Regions from separate parts of the Exiguobacterium sp. SH0S1 genome, predicted to be linked through region 1. Evidence: riboswitches for the same ligand, from Rfam matches in the RefSeq annotation. Region 1 holds a riboswitch; each other region holds the start of a gene.
What was found. Region 1 has a riboswitch for thiamine pyrophosphate ahead of EVJ20_RS04005 (YkoF family thiamine/hydroxymethylpyrimidine-binding protein). Riboswitches for the same ligand answer to the same signal wherever they lie in the genome.

Region 2: another riboswitch for thiamine pyrophosphate. It lies ahead of thiT (energy-coupled thiamine transporter ThiT); the one in region 1 lies ahead of EVJ20_RS04005 (YkoF family thiamine/hydroxymethylpyrimidine-binding protein).
Region 3: another riboswitch for thiamine pyrophosphate. It lies ahead of thiW (energy coupling factor transporter S component ThiW); the one in region 1 lies ahead of EVJ20_RS04005 (YkoF family thiamine/hydroxymethylpyrimidine-binding protein).
Region 4: another riboswitch for thiamine pyrophosphate. It lies ahead of tenA (thiaminase II); the one in region 1 lies ahead of EVJ20_RS04005 (YkoF family thiamine/hydroxymethylpyrimidine-binding protein).

What each region holds. Positions count from the first base shown of each region.
Region 1 is NZ_SJVC01000001.1:784,837-789,845, forward strand. It holds gene EVJ20_RS03990 (energy-coupling factor transporter transmembrane component T family protein) at 1-454, opposite strand, end outside; gene EVJ20_RS03995 (ABC transporter ATP-binding protein) at 454-1,782, opposite strand; gene EVJ20_RS04000 (ECF transporter S component) at 1,775-2,350, opposite strand; gene EVJ20_RS04005 (YkoF family thiamine/hydroxymethylpyrimidine-binding protein) at 2,343-2,936, opposite strand; TPP riboswitch at 3,016-3,116, opposite strand; gene EVJ20_RS04010 (GTP-binding protein) at 3,182-4,375, opposite strand; gene EVJ20_RS04020 (hypothetical protein) at 4,711-4,977, opposite strand; gene EVJ20_RS04025 (SMP-30/gluconolactonase/LRE family protein) at 4,990-5,009, opposite strand, start outside.
Region 2 is NZ_SJVC01000001.1:367,076-372,084, reverse strand. It holds gene EVJ20_RS01845 (DAK2 domain-containing protein) at 1-340, opposite strand, end outside; gene EVJ20_RS01840 (Asp23/Gls24 family envelope stress response protein) at 363-725, opposite strand; gene rpmB (50S ribosomal protein L28) at 978-1,166, shown strand; gene EVJ20_RS01830 (thiamine diphosphokinase) at 1,224-1,811, opposite strand; gene thiT (energy-coupled thiamine transporter ThiT) at 1,811-2,383, opposite strand; TPP riboswitch at 2,458-2,557, opposite strand; gene rpe (ribulose-phosphate 3-epimerase) at 2,577-3,233, opposite strand; gene rsgA (ribosome small subunit-dependent GTPase A) at 3,235-4,119, opposite strand; gene pknB (Stk1 family PASTA domain-containing Ser/Thr kinase) at 4,163-5,009, opposite strand, start outside.
Region 3 is NZ_SJVC01000005.1:129,491-134,499, reverse strand. It holds gene EVJ20_RS12400 (VOC family protein) at 1-225, opposite strand, end outside; gene EVJ20_RS12395 (YcxB family protein) at 319-822, shown strand; gene EVJ20_RS12390 (GNAT family N-acetyltransferase) at 804-1,283, shown strand; gene thiW (energy coupling factor transporter S component ThiW) at 1,318-1,806, opposite strand; TPP riboswitch at 1,870-1,968, opposite strand; gene EVJ20_RS12380 (hypothetical protein) at 1,993-2,313, opposite strand; gene EVJ20_RS12375 (aminoglycoside phosphotransferase family protein) at 2,358-3,326, shown strand; gene EVJ20_RS12370 (hypothetical protein) at 3,327-4,073, opposite strand; gene EVJ20_RS12365 (DUF402 domain-containing protein) at 4,283-4,822, shown strand; gene EVJ20_RS12360 (tetratricopeptide repeat protein) at 4,872-5,009, shown strand, end outside.
Region 4 is NZ_SJVC01000005.1:88,910-93,918, forward strand. It holds gene thiE (thiamine phosphate synthase) at 1-357, opposite strand, end outside; gene thiD (bifunctional hydroxymethylpyrimidine kinase/phosphomethylpyrimidine kinase) at 296-1,126, opposite strand; gene thiM (hydroxyethylthiazole kinase) at 1,123-1,914, opposite strand; gene tenA (thiaminase II) at 1,911-2,585, opposite strand; TPP riboswitch at 2,667-2,771, opposite strand; gene pelG (exopolysaccharide Pel transporter PelG) at 2,833-4,281, opposite strand; gene pelF (GT4 family glycosyltransferase PelF) at 4,262-5,009, opposite strand, start outside.

The DNA of each region.
Region 1 (5,009 bases):
TCGGGAAAAAGCGAAAGCCGACGAAGACGCTATAGGCGATGTTCGGAGACAATCTCGCCTGCTGCATCAGACTGTAGACGAACCGCTTCGGGTCCGTCGTCAGCGTGAACAGAAGCGACAGGACCGTAAAGGCGAGGACCCGAAGCGAAAGTGTCGCCGCCAACAACACGTTCTCCTCGGTGACATCATTGCCGAAGAGCGAGAACACGACTTGCCCGCTCGCCTCTCTGCCGAAGACGAGCGTCGTCCAAAGCGTCCCGAGCGCGGTCAGTAAAAATGGGATCATGAACAGTCCCCATCGCTTCCAGCTCACGTCGGAAAAGATGAATTGGAGGGCGATTGTGCCGAAGAAGACGACGAGCGGAGTCCACGGGTTGTACACGAAGGCGAGACCGAACATGAGACACGTCACGGTCAAGAACTTGATTGTCGGGTTCATCTCGTGAAACGTCATCAAAACGCCTCCGTCAACAGTCCGTGGGCCCGCAATAAGTCCGAGTCGTCCCAAATCGACGCATCGTACGGCCCACTCAAGTTCCCGTCACTCATCAAATAATACGTGCTCGCGGCACGGGCGAAACTGAGATCGTGCGTTACGAACAAGACCGTCTGCCCCGCACGGACTCGTTCAGCCATCAATGCATGGAGCGCTCGAAGTGATGCCTCGTCTTGACCGGCCGTCGGTTCATCAAACGCGAGCAGTTGTTTACCCGACAGAAGCATCACCCCGATGGCGAGTCTCCGTTTTTGACCGTGACTGAGTGAGAGTGGATGGGCGTCACGCAGACGTTCAAGCCCGAGGCGTGCCAACATGTCCTCGATTGAACGGTTATGTCCATATGCTAGTTCCCGCGACACGTCACTCGTCACAAACAAATGCGCCGGGGATTGCGGGACGAGCCCGACTTCACGGTGATGCCGCGCCAGGCTTTTTAGCCACGTCGATTTGCCGCTGCCGTTCCGACCGAGGATGGCGATCACATCCCCGGGGGCCACTGCGATTTTGCTCGCTGCAAGTTGAAACTTTTTGTGATTCACTTTCGGTATCTGAAATAATGTGTTTGTGCCCCGTGTCGTTTCAATCGGCGTAAATGTATAATCCGGTTGAACGACGAACGATCCATCGCCTGCGATCCTTCCGTTCACGAGTTCCAGGTGCCGGTCAAAGAAGTCGCCCCACATGTACGGACGATGCTCGATGACGACGATATTGACGTTCCGTGCGGACTTGTCGAGCCAGCGAACGAACCGACGTGCCGTCGCCGGGTCGAGGTGTGAGAGCGGCTCGTCGAGTAAGAGCCATTCCGGACATCCGATCAAGGCACAGGCGACGGCGATTTGCTGCTTCTCGCCCCCTGATAAATCATGGATGGTGCGGTGGCGATAATCGGACAAATGTAACTCGTGCAAAATCGCTGAGACACGGTCCATCATCTCGCTTCGGGCGACCGAAAAGTTTTCGAGCGTGAAAATCAGCTCTTCCTCTACCGTCTGCATGACGAACTGGCTGTCCGGGTCTTGAAACACCGTCCCGACGCGGCGATTCACCTCGCCAGGCCGATACGTGGCATAGGACCGACCGAATAGATGCAATCGCCCCGTCACAATCCCATCACAGTTGTCCGGGTAGAGCCGATTGAACAAGGCGAACAAAGTCGACTTCCCCGACCCGCTCGCCCCGGTGATGAGCGTCCTGCCGTCCTTAAGACGAAGTGTGATATCTGTCAATACGTCGCGTTCTTCTCCCGGGAAACGAAACGCCAGACGCTCGGTCTCAACCATGTGCCTTCCTCTGCCGGGTGACGGCATACCCTTCTAGCGCACCCGTTCGAAGCAACAAGTCGCTCAAAATCTTCCCGCCGATCCCTGCGATGAGCATCCCGCTCGTCGCCCGTAGTGCGAACATCAAAGCCACGTACGTCGGACTTAGCGCGCTGAGACCTCCCATGACGTACGTATATGCGAAACTCGTCACTGCCGCACCGAATCCGGCGAGCATGAGCACCCACAAGTCATACCGCTTATACCCGGTTAGTGCGAACGCCGCTTCGGCGCCGAGTCCTTGAATGATGCCGACGAGGATGATGCGCGGACCGATCGCATTGCCGATCATCATCTCGATCGACGCTGCGAGCACTTCCGACAAAAAGGCGGCGCCTGGCTTTCGAATGATGTAGGCGGTAATAATCGAGACGATGAACCAAATCCCAAAAATCCATTCATAGGCGATCGGCCCGATCAAGCCGGCCCACAAGTTCCCGACATGGACGAACGCCAAATAGACGACGGCAAAGACGACCGATAAAATCGACAACAAGACGATTTCTTTCAACTTCCATGAGTTAAGCATCAACGCGTCCCTCGTGTGACGGACTGTTCACACTGAACGTGACCGTCATGACGACGTGGCTCGTCTTCTCGCGAACACGGTTGAACGTCGCCTCATAAAACGCGAACACCGGCTCGATGTCTCCGTGAATTCCTGAGGCATAATGCATCGCGTCATTGAACACACCCCGTTCTTTCGCGAAATCGATCTCTTCATAGATGATGTCCATGTAATCATCATCACCGAGCGGGTAGAGCGCGAACTGTGAAGAGACGTATTGCGCACCTACCCGCCCGTTCACCGGCTCACTCGATACGTCGAGCAGATTGTCCCCGGCCGTGTCGCCCGGACATCCGGCCGAGAACGTCCCGCTCATCGACACATGCGCCCCTGTTCTCGTGGCGTGTGACAAGACTGCTTTCGCGACGTCAAACACGTGCTCGGCCCGACCGCGAATCACGGTCGACACATCGTCCGTGTGCCTCCAGACGTTGCTTAAATCAGTCTCTTTGAGTGCTCCTTTGATGACCGGTATGAACTCTGACGTCATCGGGCTTAGCGTAAAGCGGAACCCGACGATCGGGCTCGTTCCACATTGTTGATTCATGATGATTCCCCCCTTATTTGGTTACACAAAAAAGCCGCATCCATGAGAATGCGGCCACTTATCCAATCATCAATCCATCAGAAAAAGTGCCACACTTCCTCACGCCAGTATTACCTGGATCGAGTTATAAGGGATTGGAGCCATGCTCACATCTCAGCCGAAGCACCCCTAGTGTAGTCCAATGTATGCGGTTGTTCATGCAAGCAAAAGTATAGCCGTTCGATTCTGAATTGTAAACGGTTAAATCATGAAAACGTCGCGATCCCGTTTCCTGGAAGCGTATCCCGTAACGTTGTCCAGTCTGACGCCATCTCTTCGTCTGACAGTAGACAGGCGTCAAGTTCAAGCTCGACGCGCACTCGGTCCATTCGGTGACCGATCAAGACGAGCTCCGTCTGGCGGTCGCCGTACGGCTCGATGTAATCGGCCTCAAGCTCTGGTTCGGCGGCGAACATCTGCTTTCGTTCCGCGTCAGGAAGCGTCGCGAGCCAACGCCCGGCATGTTCGAGCGTCGACGCGTACCCCGCTTGGGAGAACAAGCACGCGATGTCGTTCCGTGAGGCGATCCATAAAAAACCTTTCGCCCGGACGACTTCTTCCGGGAACTGTTCGATCCACGCATGTAAACGCTCCGGGTGGAACGGACGGCGGCGGCGATAGACGAACGAACTGATGCCGTACTCTTCGGTTTCAGGGGTATGGTCGTCTGTCTCGAGCTCTTGGATCCATCCGGCGGCATGCATCGCCTGGTCGAAGTCGAACAAGTTCACGTCTAACAGGTCGGACAACAACACGTTCCCGTATGTGCTTGTCAAAAGTCGCGCCGCCGGGTTTAACGCGCGTAACAGACTTTCGATTTCGTGCAGTTCCGGTTCCGTGACCCGGTCCGCCTTGTTGAGGACGATGATGTCGGCAAACTCGACTTGATCGACGAGCAAGTCGACGACTTCCCTGACATCACCCGTGTCGACAGCCTGTTTCCGTTCATGCAGCGATTCGCCCGAGTTGAAGTCTTTTAAAAATCGATATGCGTCGACGACCGTCACCATCGCGTCAACATACACACGGCTCGTCAAGTCGATACCCAAGGCGTCATCCGCATATGTAAACGTCTGCGCGACCGGGATCGGTTCCGAGATGCCTGACGACTCGATGATGATGCCGTCGAGCTGTCGGTCGTTCGCAATCTCGCTGACCGCCTCGAGTAAATCTTCTCGCAACGTGCAGCAGATGCAACCGTTAGACAGCTCCACCAACTTCTCGTCCGTCCGTGAAAAACCTGCCCCGTCAATCAATCGCTCATCGATGTTCAGCTCGCTCATATCGTTGACGATGACGGCATATTTTTTACCATCCCGATTGTTCAACATATGATTGAGCAACGTCGTCTTGCCACTTCCTAAATATCCGGACAAGACTGTGATCGGAATTCGTTTCATGATGTATACCACCTTTAAATCGTAATCATTACTTTTTAGATAATGAACGGGATCACGTCCGTTGTCAACAAAAAAACACGCTCAAAAGGAGCGTGTTTTCTTGTTGACTAACATGATTGTTATCGCTCGTCCTTCGGGCGCCCACGCTTTCCGCAGGCAATCCCGGAGCCTCATCGCGACTCACGTCGCTACTGGGTCTCCGTTGGATTGCTTTCCTGCAGGAGTCGGGGCGCCATCGAACGAGCAACGCAAACGGTCGCCATCTAGCGGCCATTTGTCTTTTTCTGAGGCCTCGACGGCCGAAGAAAAAGCTCTGGATATGTTCTTCGTACCGGTTATTCTTCTAACGCTTTCCGTTCCGCCTCGGAGCGAGGATACGTGTTCGCCTGCCACTCGGCCCGGTAAATCGAATCGAGTTGCGTCAATCCGACCTCGTCATCATCCTTATCGGCATCCACACTCGGCGTCTCGTCCCACTTTGGTTCAAGATACGTATGGTCTTCTTTCCGAGCCCGGTCGTCCAATATCTTTTGAATCCCGACCCGAGCCACCGCCGCTAGTGCCAATCCGATTCCCGCTCGCACGAGCAATCGCTTCACCATAGCCGTCCCTCCTTAACGTCCAAACCGATAAA
Region 2 (5,009 bases), 420 kb from region 1:
GTGCCTCGGCAAAGTCGAGTGTCGACAATTCTGTCTTTCCTTCGATCGATTTACCGAAACCACGGAATAATTGGCTCAAAATAACACCCGAATTCCCACGGGCCCCCATAAGTAGGCCGCGGGCAAACTTCGATGACACGTCAGCGATGTTCGCCGTGTCGAGTGCGGCCACTTCCTTCGCACCTGAAGTCATCGTCAAATTCATGTTCGTTCCCGTGTCGCCGTCTGGGACCGGGAAGACGTTAAGCGAATCCACGTAATCTGCATTTTGGCTCAAGTTGGCTGCACCGTTTGCGACCATTTGCGCAAACACCAATCCATCTAAACGTTTTAACCCCACACCAAATCCTCCTTCGTTCTCGTCAGTCATTCGTCAGACGAACGCCTTGTACGAATATATTTACCGACGAAACGTTTAATCCTAAAGTTTCACCGAGCGTGTATTTTACACGACTTTGCACGTTGTACGCGACTTCCGACACTTTCGTCCCGTAGCTCACGATGATGTGCATATCGATATGTACGTCTTCTCCATCTTGACGTACGACAACGCCACGCGCATAATTCTCACGTTTGAGCAGTTCTGCGATCCCGTCTTTCAGTTGAGCTTGTGACGCCATTCCTACGACGCCGAAACATTCCATCGCCGCACCGCCCGCGAGTGTCGCGACCACGTCGTTCGTGATATCAATATTGCCATATGTTGTCTTCATTTCAATTGCCATATGGAGTAGCCTCCTTTATTCGGAATGATTCCTACAGTATATTCTACAATAAGTACCTAGTTATTAAAAGGACATGCCCCTAAACTCGGTCAATTGTAACCGCAACCCTCATTCATTATTAAAATCCTCATCCGTAATGTCAAGTTTTTTTCTTGTCATCCGGTTATTTTCTAGTTGCATCGTGAAAAAACCCATGCTAATATAAACGAGTGTCTATTAGGACGAACCCACATAAAAAAGGAGGGGAAACGCATGGCACGTAAATGCTACGTAACAGGTAAGTCACCTAAGTCAGGTAACAACCGTTCGCACGCACTCAACAAGACAAAACGTACTTGGGGTGTAAACGTACAAAAAGTTCGCATTCTCGTTGACGGTAAACCTAAACGAGTTTGGGTTTCAGCTCGCGCTCTTAAATCAGGTCTCGTTGAACGCGTATAATTACCATACACGAACGAAATAAATCCCAGCGGCATGCGCCGATGGGATTTTTTTTGTTTATTTCTTTATATACATAATCAAGACGTTGCCGCTATGAACGAGCAAATCCGCCTCTTCCGCCGACCACTCGTTTGAGATCGTCAGCGCCTCATGGCTGACGACGTCATGGTTCTCGAGCGGGTACTTGACGCCACGAATCGAGACCGAGGCCCGTTTCCAAGGTACGAGCGACAAGTAATGGTCAGGACGACGCGGGAGACGATAGTCCCCTTTTCCGACGAGGCGCACTTCTTGCCCGTCTGCGAACAACCGCATCTCGGGGTACGCCTCGAGCAGACCGACGTTGCTGAGCGTCATATCGAGTCTGCCCCCGAGTGCACCGTACACGTCGATCACGTCCGCCCCTTTCCCTCGTGCCGCCTCGAGAGCGATCTCAAGGTCGGTCACGTCTTTTTCAGACGGATAACGGACAGCTTCCTCCGGCACGGTGCCTGTGAACGAATCAAAGTCACCGACGAGCAGGTCCGGCTTCATCCCACGGTCGAGCAGCGTATGATAGCCGCCGTCGACGCCGATGACGTAATCGGCGTTCCGAGGAAGCTCAGGGACCGCTTCCGGGCTCGCAGCCACAATCAAGACACGCATTATCTGATGTCCCGTGTCGCGAGCGTCGCGAAACGCGGCGCCGACGTGAACAAGAGCACGATCACGACCGCCGAGACGAGGAACGACGGCAACATATACGTCAAGTTATAGCCGAGCGAGTACAAGACGACCGGTCCTTCCGCATACTCGGCGAAGAAGACGATGCCGGAGACGACGTGCGCAACGTAGCGGAGCGCCGAGCCGATCAACGCCCCGAGAATCAAATAGAACGTGAGCGTTTTCTTGGCGCCGTCTTTTGCCGACTGTTTGACTTGCCCGGCGAAGATGCCGGCGACTCCGACGAGGCCGTAGGCGACCGTGTAGTCGAGTAAAAACTGGACCGGCGTGAAGATATAGGCCCCAAATAACAGTTGTAGCGTCCCGACGAGCGCGCCTGTCGCGAGTCCGCCTCTCAATCCATGCCGATAAGCCATCACGAGAATCGGCAGCATCGCCAAGCTGACTGCTCCGCCTTGCGGCAACCGATATGGGATGAGCATGTCAAAGATCAGTCCGAGCGAGGCGAACAGCGAGATTTCAATGAGCGCCTGTAGTTTTAAACGTTGTTTCATCTTATTCCCTCCTTGATATGAGTGAACGACAAAAAGCAGCATGACGTAAACGCCATGCTGCTATCGTGTAGCAACGTGCATTTTCGCCACATCCCTACGTCCGTGTGAACGGAACAGGTTCAAAGGGTTAGCTCATGCCTCTCAGCCACAGATGTGACACCCCTTGCGACAATATTTGTTGTTCTACAGACGATTATACACGAGACGCGTTGCGAATGCTATCGATTGCGTCTTTATAGCTCGGTTCGTTATAGATGGCTGAACCGGCAACGAGGACGTCGGCACCTGCGTCGATACAAAGTTTTGCCGTCGCAGGATTTACCCCGCCATCGATCTCGATCTCGAAGTCGAGACGACGCGCTTGGCGCATCTCGCTGAGCGCCGCAATCTTCGGGACGACCGCTTCGATGAACGCTTGGCCGCCAAAGCCAGGGTTCACGGTCATGAGCAACACCATATCGACATCACCGAGCACGTGCTCGATTGATGACAACGGCGTATGTGGGTTCAAGACGACACCACACTTGGCGCCGGCTCCTTTGATTTGTTGCAATACGCGATGCAAATGGTTTGTCGCCTCGACATGGACCGTGACGATATCGGCGCCTGCTTGAACGAAGTCCTCGACGAACCGTTCCGGTTGGTCGATCATCAAATGGACGTCTAATACCATGTCCGACTTGTCACGCAAACTTTTGAGTACCGGCAGTCCAATCGAGATGTTCGGCACGAACTGACCGTCCATGACGTCAAAATGAATGTAATCGGCCCCTGCTTCTTGGACCGCTTTGACCTCTGCCTCAAGGTTGGCAAAATCGGCCGACAGGATCGATGGTGCGATTTTAATCATGTTAGTACCTCCGTTGTCTATCTTTTAATTCCTCCATAAACGTAACATAGTTCGCATAGCGGGTGGAAGCGATTTCTCCGGCCTCGACCGCCGCTTTGACGGCACAACCTGGCTCGTTCAAATGGGCGCAACCACGGAATTTACAGTCATCGTGCCGCAAGACGAATTCAGGGAAACACCAACGCATCTCCTCGACTTCAAGTTCTTCCGGGAACTCAAGACTCGAGAATCCAGGTGTATCGGCGACGAACCCGTCCGCGAGTGTGATGAGCGTGACGTGACGCGTCGTATGCTTCCCGCGGCCAAGCGCTTTCGAAATCTTACCAGTCGCGAGTTCAAGCTCCGGTGCGACCGCGTTCAGCAACGAACTCTTCCCGACGCCGGTCTGTCCGGCGAATACGCTCGTCTTGTCTTTGAACGCGCTGCGGATGAGCTCGATCCCAGCTCCGTCTTCGGTCGACGTCTCAATGACTTGATAGCCGATCGAACGGTATAGCGCTGCCGCCGCACTAATTTTTTCCTTTTCAGCTTCTAGCAACAAGTCCATCTTCGTCAACACGATGATCGGGTGAACTTGCTTCGATTCGATCAAAATGAGAAAGCGGTCAAGCAAATGAAACGAGAATGCCGGCTCTTTCACGGAAAAGAGCAGAAACGCCTGATCGATGTTGGCGATCGGCGGGCGGACGAGATGGTTCGACCGCTCATCGACAGCCATGATGTAGCCGGTCCCGTCCCCTTGGTCTTGAATATCGACGTCGTCCCCGACGACGGGCGAAATGTTTCGGTTCCGGAAGTTTCCCCGGGCGCGACATCTGATTTCAACTTTCGTTTCGGTCATGACATCATAAAACCCACCTTGCAAGCGAATAATCGTTCCTTTCATCCTGTTTCCTCCTTAGAAAAGAGGTGACGCGCACGCCACCTCTTCATTGTGAATCTTTTGCTTGGGCGTATGTCACCGTATCGGTCCGAACGACTTCACCCTCGACTTCAATCGTCGCGGTACCGACTTCGTCCGGAGCAATGACGAGCGTATAGGAATACGTCGTCGTTTCTGTGATCATATCACGCAACACTTCGATCTCACCACGGGCATCGACGGTACGAATGACGACTTCGACCGGCTCCGCCTCTTCACCCTCTGCCGGCGGTTCGATTTCGACGTCCACTTCCCGCTCGATCGAGATGTCGGTCGGCTCGACTCCTTGTGAGACGATGACCGTCAGTTCCGTTCCCGGATCGACCGCCGTCCCTGACGTCGGCAGTTGACGAATGATTTGATTCGCTGGGATACTCGTCGAATACTCATCGCGTTTCACGATTTTCAAGTTGTTTTGCTCGGCATAAGTTGACGCCTCTTCGAACGTATAGCCCGTCAAATTAGCAAGCTCGATTTTATTGCTGCCGGTCGAGACGACGAGCGTGACCGTCTCTTCCGACGCGATGACTTCTTCACCTGGCGTGATCGATTGCGAAATCACATCTCCGCTGTCGACCGTTTCGGACGCTTCGGATTGGATTTCAATATCTGTGAAATCAAGATCTTTCAACGTTCGTTCCGCTGCTGTTTGAGACAACCCTTCGACGTCAGGCATCTCGACCGTCTCTTTCCCAGCAGACACGACGATGGTGACGACCGTTCCACGCTTCGGCTTCCGTCCAGGTTGCGGGTTTTGCGAAATCACGTCGCCTTCAGACACGTTGTCACTCACTCGGTCCGTCGTCTCAACGACGAATCCGGATGCTTCCAGTTCAGTCGTCGCATCACCGACG
Region 3 (5,009 bases), on a different contig from region 1:
GAAGTGAACGGGTCCGGCCGCATGTTTCGAATACGGCGATAACGTCTCGTCGGTCTTCGCCGTCTGGAGTTCGATATAGAAGTCGCCGAGCTTGAGCCAACTGTTGAACGCCCGGGTATGGAAGTTGGGTGACTCTTGGACGAGCTCAAAACCGAGCGTTTCATAAAATTGCTTTGACGCCGCATAGTCGGGCGTTTGGATACAGAGATGGTGGATTTGTTTCATCGTGTCACTCCTTTGCTTTCATTTTAGCGAATAGGAGCCTGAAGCGGAACTTTTCTTGAACGAAGACGTATACGACACCGAGGAGGGATACATATGGAAATCCAATACGAATTGACGGAAGAAGACTACATTCACTTCAACTTGAGTCATATTAGACGTTCAAAGATAGGAAAGAGGATGCTATTCCTGCAGCGCATCATCGGGCCCGTCATCATTTTAAGTGGTGGCGCTTTGACGTTCGCGACATTGTTTCAAGATACGAGCTGGTGGTTGTTTGGGGTGTATGGCGTCATCAGCCTCATCTGGTTTCTGTATTATCCGAAGTATTTTGAACGGCATATCCGAAAACAGACGAAGCGGATGATTCAAGAACGAAGCAATGAAGGCATGATCGGCCCGCATACGATGGATCTGGATGAAGACGGTCTTCGTGACAAAAATGCGTTCGGGGAGACGAAAGTCTCATGGAGCGGCATCAAGGAAGTCGTCGAGGAAGCCGATTATGTGTATTTGTATAACTCGTCGGTCAGCGCCTACATCTTGCCGAAACGCGGGCAGGACATGGAGGAGGTACAACGATGGCTACCGATGCGTTGACGATTCAACCGATTGATGAGACGAACTTGGATGCGGTCGTCGCCTTGACCGTCGCACCTGGTCAGGCCCGCTTTATCGAAACGAACGCGGAATCGCTCCGCGAGATGGACGTCGACGTCAAGTACGCGTGGACGTGCTACGCGCTCTGTCGAGACAATCAACCGGTCGGCTTCATGATGGTCGGGGCCGAGAACAAGGTGGAGCGTTACGTCTGGCTCGACCGCTTTATGATTGATATGGATGAGCAAGGGAAAGGCATCGGGTCAACATTTTTGCAACTTGCGATTGAGTGGATGCAAGAGCGATTTGATGTCGATGACATCATCCTCAGTCTCCATCCGACGAACGAACCAGCGAAACGGTTTTATGCGAAGGGCGGATTTGAGGACAGTGGCTTGATTGATGAAGCGAACGGGGAAGAGATTTGGGTGTATCACGTGAAGCAGGGACAGCCTTCCTAAGTCGGCCGTCCCTGTTTTGGTGGTTGTTGTTCAATTATCGCTTCACCGTGAGTGGACGCAACTGTTTGACCCGCGCCAAGACGATCCAGCCGAGGATGGCTCCGGTCACGCTCGAGGCGAGGAAGGCCGGGAAGAAGAACAGCGCCCCAAACTCAGAACCCATTAAGATTTTCGCGTACGGGACGGCGATGAGCGAGGCAATGACGCCCGTCCCGATGACTTCACCGAGCGCAGCGAAAGCGACCCGGTTCGTCCGCACGTAAAATAGTCCGGCAAGCAAGGCGCCGATCATACCACCTGGGAAGGCGAGCAACGACCCGGTCCCGGTCATGACACGGACGAGTCCGGTCACGAACGCGACGAGGACGGCACCAATCGGACCGACGGTGACGGCGGCGATGACGTTCACCATATGTTGCACCGGATAGGCCCGGGCGACACCGGTCGGGATGGAGATGAACAGGGAGCCGATGATGGCGATGGCGATGAGCATCGCCATCCAAGTGAGTTGTTGAATACGCATGTAGTGTCTCCTTTCAAAATGAAAACGCCACTTCTCCAAGTGGAAAAGTGGCGTGGACAGACAGACGTATCCAAGCCACTTCCCTACGCTGGTATGAGCCAGATCAGGTTCGAAGGGTCCGGCAGTTGCCGTCTCAGCCCGAAGGCTCCCCTAGTGGTCGTTTATTGGTTTGAGTATAGCATAACGTTATTTTGTTGCCTCAATTTTTCGCGGTCGGAAGATGAAATAAATGATACCGCTATACAGGGCGTATAAAAACAGGGAAAACACGAGATTGATGACCCACGGGAGTGTACCCATAAATACGGTGACCGAGGCGTTACGGAACCAGCCGAGTGAAAGACATAGTCCGACAAAGCTGAGCACGATCGTCGTCCAAAAGCTGATATCTGGACGCCTCGACACGCGGCGAACGACTAGACCAATTATGAAGCTGAAGACAGCCGTCGCACCTAAATACATATAGAGTAGCGCATCGACCGGGTATGAATAATAGACAACGTCCATATTATTTCCTCCTAAACGAAGTGTGGTGAAAGGAAGTGAGGTCAGTGAGGGATGCGATCCCATGGCGTGACGAGTCTTACCGTGAACAGTTCGAGCACTGGCTCGATGGCCATGTGCCAGGCGTGACGTGGCGGGTTGTGAAAGATACCGACTTGACATACTTGATGTATGGAGAGTACGGAGCAGACCGTTACTACGCCAAGGCGGTGACAGCAATCAGTGGTGGCGAGGCTGAACTGTCGATGCATCTAGCCGAACGGCATCCGGGACTCGTCCCGGAGGTCATCGCCATTGCCGCGACACGCAACTGGCTACTTATGCGAGACATCGGCGGGGATGCACTTCGTGAATACCCCAAGCACAGTCGGTACAAAGCGGCTGTGCGTCAATATGCGAAACTACAGAGAAAAGAAGCGAATTACACGGATACGCTTTTGGCCTACGGTATCCCGGACCGGCGTCCGGCTCGTCTAAAAGAAGAGATACGGACGTATTTACCCGAGTTATGTACGGGGTTAGATCGAGATAAGGCAGAGGCGGTGCTGGCGCTCCAAGACAAACTCCTCACCATGTGCGACGAGCTCGCGACTGGGGTGCCGATGAGTCTCGAGCACGGCGACTTACATGGCGGCAACATCTTTTGGCGCAAACAGACGGATGACTTATGTATTCTCGATTGGGGCGATGCGACCGTCACCCATCCGTTCTTCAGCGTCCGTGTGTTTTGGAACGCGCTCTACGACTTGTTGCCAGAAGACGATGAAGTCGCATGGTATGAACAGATTCAGAAGATGCGTACCGTCTACTTGGCTGAGTGGGAAGGTGTAGCGCCTCGGGACGTGCTATGGCGCCATTTGTTGATCGCTGAAGAGCTCGGTTGCGTGTATCGGGCGCTGTCGTGGCATGTATATGTGACCAACTATCGGTATGATCCGTCCGAGTCAGCCGATAAACCGGCCCAATGGCTCAACTTGTTCCTCGAGTATCGGGACTTGAAACGTCGCGGTACGTGATCACTCGTTCTTCTCGAGCAGGTTTTCATAATCCGTCTCGTTCCAAAACAGCTGGGCGATCGACTCCGGTGCTTTCAAAATCTCACCGTCTTGGTCGTAGACGATAGCGTAGCCGTTTTCGATCTCAAAGACGATCAAGTCGGCCGTCACTTCCTTGACGCCGTTCCCGGCAATGATGACGTTCTCGATTGGGTCGCGTGCGACTTGAACTCCCCATTCGTCGAGCTCGACGATGAGCGCTGACGTGTAGGCATGGCGGTCGTAAATCGATTGAAACTCGTCTTGCGTCAATGTGACGTCGGTCGGGGGGGCACTCGTCCCGTATTTGCGCTTCTCAATCTCCTCAACGAATTGCGTGAACGACTCTTCTTGCCAAAAGAGTGGTGCGACCGACTCGGGACCGTTGGCGATCTCACCGTCTTCATTCTCATAGACGGTCGCGTACGTGCCGTCGTCGAGCTTGAACGGATAAATATCGGCGTATGTATGATGGATCCCGTCCCCGGCGATGACGACGCGTTCGAACGTCTCACGGAACGGTGTTAGCCCTTGGGTTTCGAGCGCTGCTAACAAGTCTTGGGCAGTCTCGTGTTGGTCAAAGACGTCTTTGAAATCTTCTCGTGTCCATTCGATCGTCGCTTCTTCATCTTGTTCGTTCATATCAGGAGAGACGATTGGTTGCTCGGCTTGATCGGTACAACCTGTCAGCAAGAACGCGCTTAAGCCAAGTAGTCCTAATCGTTTCATAAAACAACCCCCTAGTAAGTTACATTATTTCCCTATTTTACATTAGCGTAGCATGTATGAAATAGGATGAGAACCTGGATACTTTCTCATCTAGGGCAAATGGAATCGCTACCTCGTCTGGTTCAATCCACACAATCTGTACGATTGAACAGGGGAATGTCGACTTTTGGCGAACACATTTAGGAAACTGATTTAAAGGAGAGAGAGAGATGCCAAAACGAAAATTTGCCAATCGTCGTGATTGGGAACGCATATTAAAAAATCGATACGCACAAATGGAGGTGCGGGACGATCGCTTCTCGGGCACCGTCGCCCTCTTTCAAATTGACGCCGTCCGAGCCCCACAATATAAGATGCATCAAGGAAAGGAGTTCATCGTCGCCGACGCAGGTTACGCGTGGCTCCAGTACTTCTCAGAACATGAACCGTTCGGGGTGACCGTCATGTTCGATGACCGGGGCAACATCGTCCAATGGTACATCGATATCGTCGAGGGGATCGGGTATGAGGATGGGATTCCGTACATGGATGACCTCCTGCTCGACATCCTCATCTTCCCGAACGGTGACGTCGTCCGTAAAGACGAGGATGAGTTCGAAGCGGCAGCCAAGTCAGGTGAGCTCACGCCGGAGATGGTCGACCGTGGCTGGCGTGATTTCAAGGCGACGCTCGATCGGATCGAACGCCGCGACTTCGTCTATTTTGATTTAGCGAACGAGCATTACGAGCAGTTGAAGCAAAAGCTTTGAGTCTTCCCGTACTGCTTTTGGTACAGTGAAAGAACAGGGGGGAAGATAGATGAAACAAATTGATCTCGAGAAGTGGCCGCGTAAAAAGCATTATGAGTTTTTCAAGGCGTTTGACGCCCCGCATTTCAACGTGACGGCGAACGTCGACGTGACGAAGCTACATACGTTCGCGAAGACGCGCGGACAG
Region 4 (5,009 bases), on a different contig from region 1:
ACCGATTCGCCGACGAACGACTTCGGCTGCTGCGTCCTCTTGTCCGACATGAACTCCGTCCGCATCGAGTTTGATTGCCAGCTCGACGTCATCGTTGACGATGAACGGGACACGGTACTGTCGACAAAGTGTATGCAACGCTCGTGCCATCGCTTCTTTTTTATCCCCATACAGTGGCTCTTTACCTTTTTCGCGAAATTGAAAACATGTCACACCACATTGAAGCGCCGTTTCGACCGTCTGAACGAGATCAAACGTATCCGCTGTGCCGCAGATGAAGTAGAGCTTTAACCGCTCAACGATAGGCGATGGATTCAATGGAAACCACCTCCTTCGGGTGCTTGTTATACGCCCAATGATTTGTCGGTCCATGCCCGCTGCCGATTTGTAATCCGTGGGCGATGGCACTATGGATGAACTGTTTCGCCTTCTGCGCGGCTTCCGTAACGGTATGCCCGTTCGCGAGCTCCGCTGTTAGCGCAGCCGAAAACGTGCAGCCGGTCCCGTGCGTATCTTTCGTCAGCAACCGTGGTGTCACCATTCGAAACGTATCGGTCTTCGTCATGACTAGGTCTTCGGCGAGAGGACCGTCCAAATGACCGCCTTTCAACATGACGACGTTTGCCCCGTAAGACAACAAGCGCTCAGCTGCTTTCATACGATCAGTGAACGTACAAATCGTCAAGCCGGTCAACACTTCAGCTTCAGGGATATTTGGCGTGACGACCGTCGCCATCGGTAACAGCCTCGTCCGTAGCGCGGTGACGGCGTCCCGTTCAAGCAAGGTCGCACCGCCTTTAGCGATCATGACCGGATCGACGACGACATTTTGAAATCGATGCTGCTCGATTGCGTCCGCCACGACGTCAATCAACTCACGATTGAACAGCATCCCGGTCTTGCACGCCGAGATGATAAAGTCTGATCCGACTGCATCGAGCTGGCGTGCGACGAGGTCGGCGGAGACGGCTTCGACACCGTGCACGCCACGCGTGTTTTGAGCCGTCACCGCGGTCACGACACTCGTGCCAAATACGCCTAATTCTTGAAACGTTTTCAAATCGGCTTGGATTCCGGCTCCCCCGCCAGAGTCCGAACCGGCGATGGTCAAGACTTGAGGCCTCATCGCGCGAACACCTCGATTCGGTCGCTCGGCAGGTCAGTTGACGTCATGGTAGCGAGCGCGTTGAGAAAGTGGATTGGGAAATCCCCCGGACCCGTCGCTGCTTCACTCGCCAACTCGCCGCATCGTGCATATCCGGTGAGCGCGGTCGAGGTTGCCGTCATCACGTCCGGTTCAACAGCAAGGAACGCACCGACGACCGCACTGAGTAGACAGCCGGTGCCTGTCGTCTCTGTCATGAGCGGATGACCGCCCAAAATCTCTAGCGTGACCGTACCATCGCTCACGAAATCCGTCGCCCCGGTAATCACGACAACACAGCTATATCGGTTCGCTGCTCGTTCAGCGAGTTGTTGCGGATGATGTGTGCCGCTTCCGGCGTCGACCCCTTTCGTCGTCCAACCGGCATCGACAAGCGTGGCGACTTCCCCGGCGTTCCCACGGATGACCGTGACGCGGACGTCTCGCAAAATCCGTTCGACGACGTCGCGGCGGAACGGTGTCGCCCCGACACCGACCGGGTCTAGGACGACAGGGCGGCCCGACTGATTCGCGGCTTGTCCGGCGCGGATCATCGTCGCCTCGGTCATTGCGTCAAGCGTCCCGATGTTCAAGACGAGGGCATCGCTCACGGTCGCCATGTCTGCCACTTCTTCGATCGCATCAGCCATGACCGGGGACGCACCGATGGCGAGCAACCCGTTGGCCGAGAAGTTGGCGACGACGGTGTTCGTAATGTTATGGACGAGCGGTCGCTTCAACCGGACGGCTTCCCATAGATCCGGCCTCATTGTCCCACCTCAAGCGGCAGTTCCCACGATTCGAGTGTCCAGGCCATCTCCCAAAACGCGAGCTCATAGTAGCAACTTTTCAAAAACAGTTGCTGATAGCGAATCCGTTCTGACTCCGTCGCTTGTCCCGCCAATTCGTCAAGTCGCTCGATCTGCTCTTCGACGAGTTCACGGAACCATTCCGAACCGTACGTCGCAATCCAAACAGAATAGATCGGATGGTCTGGCTCTGCGTCCTTCAAGCGCTCCCCGATCTCGTAATACACCCAGTAGCATGGAAGAATCGCCGCGAGCACGTCTCCGAGCGTCGGGCCGGCTTGTTGCATATGGAGCGCGTATGCATAAGCCGTCGGAGCTGGTTCGAACGTCGTCCACTCCATGTCACTCACCTCGAGCATCGTAAAAAATTCCCGATGCAACTCGTGCTCCGCCTCGATCGTGTGGAGGGCGTGCGTCAAAAATCGGCTCGCCAGCTCCATCGTCGGGGCAAGTGTAGCGCCCTTCGCCTGTACTTTCGAAAATTGATTCAAGTAGTACGAGTCTTGCATCACGTAATGCCGAAACTTCGCCTCGTCGAGCGTCCCGTCTCCGAGCGCGCGGACGAACGGATGGTGGAAACTCGCCTCAAACAAGGCGTTGGCCTCTTGGCGGATGTGTGCGGTAAATGTCATCGTATTCTCCTCCTTTGTATGAAAAAAGACGCCGCCTCCCATAACGGAAGCGGCGTCGGCCATACACAAAGAGTGTGAGAAAGGACGTTTCGCCCACTTCCCTCCGCTAGCGTGAACTAGATCAGGTTCAAAGGGTCTGGACCTTGTCCATCTCAGCCGCGTCAAGCGACTCCCCTAGTGGCAAACATTATGAAATTCGGTCATCTTCGACCACATCATATCAATCTTTTTGAAAAATGCAAACCCTTTAACGCGAGAAGCGACGGTTGAGCGCGGTCCCAAAATGCGAGAACCGTTCCGTCCCGAGCTTACGACGGTTCGAGGCCGCGAACACGTAATAATCGACCTTCCCCATAAAATAAATCAAGCGCAGTCCTGCGATAAAGAACGTGATGGTCGTGCTGATCGCAAAGCCGACCCCATACCAATCGATCCCGCGCGATAGTAACGACAACGTGAACAAGGCGTTCAATGTGAAGAACGATAGGTTGACGAACAACGCACCACGCCGGTCCTCAAAATAAAGCAAGAGCAGCGTCAGTACGAGAATCATCGCGTTCGCGAACGCGGCGAGCGTCGTCATCCGGAAAATTTGACCGACTTCTTCCGGGACACCAATCCAACCGACGAACACACCCGCCATCAGGATCGCGAACAAGGTGACAACACCTTGACTTCGCCCAAGTCGGATCAATTCATTTTTCAACACCGTCGTCATCGTCTGCTTCGCCTTCTCAATTTGGTGTAACGCCCCGCCATAATTGATCAAGCCGTAAAACGTTCGGTAGCGCTCGTAAAACCTTGTCTCGACAGCGACGACGAACAAGAGCTGGGTCGGGATGATCGTCAAGTACGACCAGAACACAGCCGTGTCATAATACGGATTGAACACGAACGAATCGGCAATCACCATGCGACCTTCACCAAACCAAATGATGAAGTTGGTCACCCAGATCCCAAGCACGTATAACACACCAATCGCGAACAAGTCCGGATACTTATCAAAGTACCGGAAGTATGAAAACTCTCGCGTCGCATACCTGAGCGGAAACGTCCGAAGCATCGCGAAGAATAGCCCGAACAGCGTCACGACCATCCCAACGGTAAAGCCAAACAGAAGCTCGAGGCTCGATGGGTTGACCATGAGACGACTGATCAAATAGACGCTCGCGACTGAAATAACCCCGCCTAGCAAGAAGCTGTAAGCGACCGCTTGATAAAATTTGGCGGCGCTCAAGAACAAGAACATGACCCAGATGACGTTGATGGTCATGAATAAGACGAACAGGACGAGCTTATAGGCGAAACTGAGCGGTGAAATCAGCCAAAACACGCTATACATGACGACGGCAGCGAGAATCGTCACTTTTAACATGCCGGTGAAGACAGGAAAGATCTCATGGGCTTTCTTTTCATAAAACAAATCGGCCACGTATCGCGTGACGACGAGCTGCTGAAAACTAAATAGAATTTGCGAGAAAATGAACGCGTAAGACACGGATAGCATAAACAGTGTCCGTTCCTCGAGTGACAACATCGGCATCTGAAACGCCAACCATTGAATCGTACCGACAACGAGGATGACGATCAGCCAAGGGCCCGATGTGACGAGACCGGAAAACGTGTACGCCTTCAGTCTTGAAGAGTAATAGTCTTCTTGAAACAGCTTTTGTAACTTAAACCCGATGCCCGCCATACTGTTCCCTCCTCGCTTCATAGATGGCTTTATAGCGGTCGACGAACTGTTGCAATCGATAATACTGACGGACACGCTCGCGGCCGTTTTTACCGAAGCGCATCCGTTCGCGCGGATAATCCATCATCCATTCGACTTTGTCAGCGATGGCTTCCGGATGGACCGGAGGAACGATGAAGCCGGCCGGACCGAACGGATCGTCAGCGCGTCCGTAAAGTAGTTCCGAACAAGCCCCGACATCGGTCGCCACCCAAGGGATGCCAGCCGCCATCCCTTCTAAAATGGCAAGCGGCTGCCCTTCCGATATGCTCGTCAACAACAACAAATCAAATTTCGGCAACCAGTCTTGTACGTTCACTTTCCCGACGAGTTCGACATAGTCGGTCAGCCCGCTCTGCTCAATCAGTAGACGACACTCTTCGGCGTACTCTTCGTCCTCATCAAGCGGACCCATGATCGTCAGTTTAAACAGCCGATGGCGCTCTTGAAGGATTTTTGCGGAATAAATCATCGTCTTCAAATCCTTGATCGGAACGAGGCGGACGATAGCCCCGATTTGGAACACATCATTCTCGGCTCGCTCAAGCGTAGCGTGGATATGACGGTCGTCAATCCCGTTGGCGATAATTTTCGTCTTCTCGCTAGGCGCGCCAATCCACTCTTGATATTCGCGATTCCGCTCAAACAGTGTGATAATCTCGTCGGCCGCGTTATACGCCTCGCGTGAC